DNA from 2 places in the Pediococcus sp. genome. Region 1 is predicted to be linked to the other one. Evidence: predicted binding sites of a transcription regulator. Region 1 holds the regulator's gene; the other holds the start of a gene.
The links. The regulator NrdR, encoded in region 1, represses ribonucleotide reductase genes. The targets are predictions, from matches to a motif close to ACACNATATATNGTGT.
Positions count from the first base shown of each region.

Region 2: nrdD (anaerobic ribonucleoside-triphosphate reductase) is a predicted target of NrdR. The motif match lies at 1,472-1,487, and genes of this name have one in related genera.

Region 1 is NZ_DOEM01000001.1:184,083-187,512, reverse strand. It holds gene mutM (bifunctional DNA-formamidopyrimidine glycosylase/DNA-(apurinic or apyrimidinic site) lyase) at 1-574, shown strand, start outside; gene coaE (dephospho-CoA kinase) at 574-1,170, shown strand; gene nrdR (transcriptional regulator NrdR) at 1,191-1,700, shown strand; gene DD627_RS00910 (replication initiation and membrane attachment family protein) at 1,700-3,088, shown strand; gene dnaI (primosomal protein DnaI) at 3,091-3,430, shown strand, end outside.
Region 2 is NZ_DOEM01000027.1:22,183-25,612, forward strand. It holds gene DD627_RS06560 (MFS transporter) at 1-11, shown strand, start outside; gene DD627_RS06565 (family 8 glycosyl hydrolase) at 137-1,267, shown strand; gene nrdD (anaerobic ribonucleoside-triphosphate reductase) at 1,576-3,430, shown strand, end outside.

The sequences.
Region 1 (3,430 bases):
CAACAAACATGATCATGTGGTTTTTGAGTTTACTGATGGGACGGAATTACGGTACAACGATACAAGAAAATTTGGTCGAATGGTGGTAGTGCCTACTGGCGAAGAATATTCGGTTGCTGGACTTAAAACGATTGGTCCCGAACCGACGCCGGAAACGTTGAGCATTGATTATTTAACAACCACAATGAGAAAGCATCACAAGGCAATTAAAGCATTTTTACTTGATCAAAATATGATTGCCGGGTTAGGAAATATTTACTGTGATGAGGTTTTGTGGTTGGCCAAAATTCACCCTTTACAACCGACTAATACAGTACCGGTTGGCAAAATTGTGACTCTTAGGCAAAAAATCTTTGATGAACTGGACTTAGCCATTAAAGCAAAGGGAACAACCGTTTTTTCATATTTGGATGCTAGTGGTCATGCAGGAAGCTTTCAAAATCAACTCCATGTTTATCAACGTACTGGGGAACCTTGTGAACGTTGCGGAACGCTAATTGAACGAATTAAGGTTTCTCAACGTGGTACCCATTTTTGTCCGTTTTGTCAAAAATTGATTGAAGTTGATAACTAATGGCAATTGTATTAGGTCTGACTGGTAGCATTGCTACAGGTAAATCCACCGTCAGCCAGTATTTGAAAGAATTAGGTTTCCCGGTCATTGATGCAGATATAGTTGCGCGCAAGATTGTGGCACCGGGGCAGCCAGTAACACAAAGATTGCGACAAACTTTTGGAAATCAAATTTTTGAAGGCGATGTCCTCAATCGAAAGAAACTTGGAAATCTAGTTTTTTCTGATTCTGAAGCTCTGAAAAAACTAAATGAGCTTATGCAACCAGCAATCAGAGTTGAAATTGAATTTCAAATTCGAACGCTCAAAAAAGGCTCCGACAACCTAATTGTTTTAGATGCTCCGTTACTTTTAGAGCAAGGGTACCAATCATTAGTTGATCAAATCATGGTTGTCACCAGTTCGTCAGCTGTTCAGTTGGAGCGGTTGAAACAACGGGATGGTCTTTCAGATAAAGAAGCTCGGCAAAGAGTTTTGAGTCAATGGTCACAAAAAAAGAAGATTGAAATGGCTGATATTGTGATTGACAACGGTCGGTCTATTGAAGAAACCCACCGTCAAGTGTTAAAATGGCTTGACAATAGGAAGTTACGTTAGTAAGTGGAGGTAAAAGGCCCATGAGATGTCCACACTGTCACCATAATGGTTCACGTGTCGTTGATAGCCGTCCTACTGATGATGGACGAGTTATTCGGCGTCGAAGAGAATGTGAAGCATGCGGATTTAGATTTACAACATTTGAACGAATTGAAGCTTCACCGTTATTGGTGATTAAGAAAAATGGTACCCGAGAAGAATTTAATCGAGAGAAGATTCTTCGTGGGCTTATTCGTGCGGCTGAGAAACGACCAGTCGGTGCGGATGAAATGTCGAAAATTGTTGATGAGGTTGAAAATAAAGTTCGTGGTTTAGGCGAAAATGAAGTTTCTAGTCAAATCATTGGTGAGTATGTGATGAATATACTTGCTAAAGTAGATGAAATTGCCTATATCCGGTTTGCGAGCGTTTATCGACAATTTAAAGATATGAATGTGTTTATGAAAGAACTTAAAGATATGATGGCACAGGACAAGAAAGTGAAGAAACCAACCACGCATAAAGATAAAGATGATGGTGGCGAGGCGTAATGAATGAGGGATGGGCAAATTTAAGTCCTAAGGATGGCTTTTTAGTTACCCAGCAGGCGTATTTGAGTAATTTTGATCAAAAAGTGCTCACTTATTTATATCAACCAATTATTGGTGCCAAGGCGTTTAGTCTGTTTTTAACTCTCTGGACTGAAATGAATCCAGTTGGAATGCGTTCAGAAAGAAAGTCTCATTTGGAATTATTAGACATTCTGAACTGTGATTTGCCAGAGTTCTATACAAGTCGGCAAAAGCTTGAAGGAATTGGTTTATTGAAGTCCTATGAGGGTGAAGACTCGCTTGGACACTTTTTTGTATACCAACTTGGAAAACCGGTTTTGCCGGATAGTTTTTTCAAAGATGATTTATTAAGTAGCCTACTGCTAGAAGCAGTGGGAGAACGTCGCTTTTCTGAATTGGCTGATCACTTTAAGTTAATTCAAACGAATGTCAAAGACTTAAAGAATGTTTCAACCGATTTTTTAACCGCGTTTCATATTTCTGAACAAGCACTTAAGGAACCAAACTCTTTGATTCGTGAAACACAAGCTGAATTTAAGAAGGCGGGCCAAGATAGTAAGCCAGCACAAATAAATTTGGGCAATCCAAATTTTGATTTTAGCTTATTAAAAGAGTTACTCAGCAAGGGATTTACCAAGTGGGACTCTGTAGATGAGGCGCAGAAACTAATTTTAAGTGAGCATCTTTTGTATGGACTTGATGAAGTGGAAATGGCGCGTCAAATCGGACAAGCAACTGATTTGGTAACGGCTGAATTAAATACCAAAAAATTGCAACAACAGATTGCCAAAAATTTTACTGCCCATCAGGGTCAAAATCAAAAATATGTCGATACTCCAGGGCCATCGGAAAAAGCAAAAGCTAATAATAACACCGGTTTAACTAAGGAAGATCAAGAACTTATCAAGGCCGCCAAAGCCTATGCACCGGCCACTTATTTGGAAAATTTGAAACGCTCGATTCACGGGGGCTATGTCACGTATAGTGAACGTCAATTATTGAAAAACTTAATTGATCGTAATCTGTTTCCGATTAGTGTGATCAATATTTTGATCTCATACATTGTTATTGATCGAGAAATTACCACATTACCAAATAAATTGGTAGATACGATGGCCAATAACTGGAGTCGGGCACATGTGACTACACCTGAAGGAGCAATTCTACAAATTAAGAATTTTGCCAGTGCTAAGGCCACAACCAGAAAACAAGTTACTCAATCAAGAAGGGTTGTGGCTAAAGAAACGCTTCCTGACTGGGCCAAAAGTGACAATACATCAACTACTACTAAGGTTAATAAGGATGATCAAGCGCGGCTTAATAAGCGTTTAAATGAGCTTCGCAAGCAGCATAAGGAGGATAAGTAGATATGGAAAACGTACGCAAGGTCTTAACAGAACTTATGAGCAAGCGCAAATTAGATACTAAGTTTCAGAATCTGATGTCCTCCGTATATGAAGACGCCGATGTTTTAGCTTTCTGTGAGGCCCACAAAGCGGAATTATCCTCTGATAGTGTGGCACGATCAGCTTCTAAATTATATGAGTATGTGCAAGAAAGAGATAAATTTAACCGCCATGAACCCACGCTAATGCCGGGATATCAGCCAGTTTTGATTGTGAATAATCATATGATTGAAGTTTCGTATAAGCCTAGTAAACAGCTTTTGGCAGATGAAAAGCAACGAGAATTCAATTCACGTGTCAAAT
Region 2 (3,430 bases), on a different contig from region 1:
CCACTAAATAGCATTGAATTTTAGTGGCTGGATGATAGGGTAGTTGATTTAAAAAAATTTCAAGCTAGTTGTTACACCTTTCAATGATTATAGCTATAATAAAAGTAGGTTATTCTAATGGAAGGGGGACTTAAGTTTGAAGCAGAAAAAATTATGGGTGAGCCTCTTAGGACTTGTCATTGTTGCAGGGGTGGTCGTGGGATTAACCAATCTCAAGGCACAACCTGCACGAGCAAAAACGAGTCAAGCGGTTACCTTATATAATCAGTGGAAGAAAGCTTATGTAGGTGGAAAATCTCAAAAGTATGTGAAGAACAATAATGGATCAGGGGCAACTTACGTCACTTCCGAAGGTCAAGGATATGGCATGTTGGCAACTGTTTTAGCTGCTAAAAAGGGTGCAAATACGCACACCACATATAATCAAATGTACGCTTATTATCGTGCCCATCGAATTTCCAGTAAAGATGCTCTTATGACGTGGCGACAAGCGAGTCGTTCAGGAAAATTGAAGAGTGTTGGTTCAGAGAAAAATAGTGCGACCGATGGTGACTTGGATATTGCTTATTCACTCATTTTAGCTGATAAAAAATGGGGAAGTAAGAAAACAAATTACAAAGCAGCGGCCAAGACTTTGTTAAAGGCTATCAAAAAACGAGAAATTAATACAACCACTTACTTGCCAAAAATGGGTAACTGGGCAACCAGCAGCTATGATAAGAGTAAACTTCGGACGTCTGATTTGATGACGGGATACTTCAAGACATTTGCAAGTTACACCAAAGATAGCACCTGGACAAAAGTAGCCAAACAAAGCCAGGTAGCAGTTAAGAAGTTAAGTGCGCGTCACAAGTCTGGCTTGTTCCCTGATTTCATCAAGGTAACTGGCAAGAGCATCAAACTTTCGGCATTCAAGGCTTATCAAATCGAGAGTGCACAAGATGATGAGTATGGTTATAATGCTTGCCGAGTGCCATGGCGGTTAGCACAAACTTATAAAATCAGCAAAGATAGCGTGACAAAAAACGCGTTAAAGAAACAATTGAATTTCTTTAACAAACGTAAGAAGATTACAGCTGTTTACACTTTGACTGGAAGAGCTGTTCATAGTTACACCAATACGGCCTTTACTGCTCCGGTTAACTTTGCAGCAAAAACAATGAAATACACTAGTTTGCAAAAGAAGACGGCTAAACAATTGCCAAAGAAGATTGAAAAAAAGAATTATTTCTCAGCAACACTTGAAGTAGTTACAGCACTTCAATAAGGTTTGATCGACATAATAAAAATTTAAGCAAAAGGATCATGACAAAAATTTAGTTTTTGTCATAATCCTTTTTTTGTACCCAAAGTGGGAAGGCTTTCAAATAAATAAAAAAAGTTTGGGTCGCTAATCTGCGGCGAAACGGCATTGTGGATATTTGGTTAGAAAATCGACTAAAAAAGTGATACACAAACGAACTCAAAAGGACTACTATATATAGTATGCACATAAGATAAAATCACAACAAGTTGTGGTATTTTACTTACTAAAACACAATAATAGATAATATATAAAGCAGTAGGAGGTACAATATGATATCAACAATTAAAGACAAATTAGGACTATTACGAACAATTCCAATTCAAAAAAGAGATGGCGAAACGGCCAAGTTTCATCCTTATAAGTTAATTTTTAGCTTATCCAAGGTTTTACCAGATGAAAGTGACAGAGAATTAATTTATGAGGCTTTGTATGATCAGTTTCATGATCAAACAGTTATTCAAACGCGTGATATTCATGATGCTGTTCTGACCCAATTAAAAAATCAGGGATTCGCTGAAGCAGCCCAAAAGTATCGAGATTTTTATTTAGCTGATCAGCAAAAATTTGCCGATGCCACGAATGTGCAAAAAAGAATTGAAAAAGTTTTTGAACGGGATGCCGAAGTTGTCCATGAAAATGCCAATAAAGATAGCACCATCTTTAATACGCAACGAGATTTGGAGGCTGGCGCTGCCAGTCGGGCGATGGGACTTAAAATGTTGCCAGAATTAGTAGCTAAAGCTCATTTGCGGGGTGATATTCACTGGCATGACTTGGACTATTCACCCGTGACTCCCGAAACTAACTGCTGTTTGATCGATTTTGATGGCATGTTAAAAAATGGCTACAAAATTGGTAATGCCGAAGTAGATTCGCCACGCTCCATTCAAACCGCTACGGCCCAGATGGCACAAATCATTGCGAACGTGGCTTCACTTCAGTATGGTGGCTGTTCCGCCAACCGAATTGATCAGCTTTTGGCTCCTTATGCGGAGATTAATTATCAAAAACACTTAACTGATGCCAAAAAGTGGGTGGCTGCTGATAAACAAGCGGCTTATGCCAAAGCAAAAACACGTAAGGACATTTACGATGCCATGCAGGCACTGGAATATGAAATCAACACTTTATATTCTTCACAAGGGCAGACACCGTTTACCACCGTTAACTTTGGTCTGGGCACTAGTTGGATTGAACGAGAAATTCAAAAATCAATTCTGGAAATTCGGATCAAGGGTCTGGGAACAGAGCATCGAACGGCTATTTTTCCAAAGTTAATTTTCACGTTGAAACGTGGCTTAAATTTACGGCCAACTGATCCCAATTACGATATTAAACAACTAGCAGTTGAATGTTCAACGAAGCGAATGTATCCAGATCTTTTAATGTACGACAAGATCAAGGAATTAACGGGCAGTTTCAAAACACCAATGGGGTGTCGGTCATTTTTACAGGGATGGCATGATGAAAACGGCAAAGAAGTAAACTCAGGCCGAATGAATCTAGGCGTCGTCACGCTAAACCTACCTCGGTTGGCGTTGTCTGCTAATGGTGATCAAAAGTTATTCTGGGAGATTTTTGATGAACGGATGAATTTGTGTCACCAAGCCTTAGCCTATCGTATTGAACGCACGAAAGAAGCACAGCCAAAAAATGCACCATTACTGTATATGTATGGGGCATTTGGCAAACGATTACCGGCCGATGGGAATGTAGATGACTTATTTAAGAATCAACGGGCGACTGTTTCGTTAGGATACATCGGGTTATACGAAGTGTGCACTGTGTTTTATGGTGAAAACTGGGAGCACAATGCCCAAGCGCACGAATTTGCAGAAAAAGTTGTGAAAGCCATGCGACAGAAATGTGATGAGTGGGCTCAGGCCAGTGGTTATCATTATAGTTTATACTCCACGCCAGCTGAGTCCTTGACGGATACTTTTTGTCGTGACGACATTGCGAAGTTTGGTAAAGTGGCCAATGTGACAGATAAAGAATATTACACAAATAGTTTTCACTATGACGTCCGTAAACATCCGACCCCATTTGAAAAATTAACCTTTGAACAGGACTTTCCTAAATACGCTTCGGGTGGTTTTATCCATTACTGTGAATATCCGAATT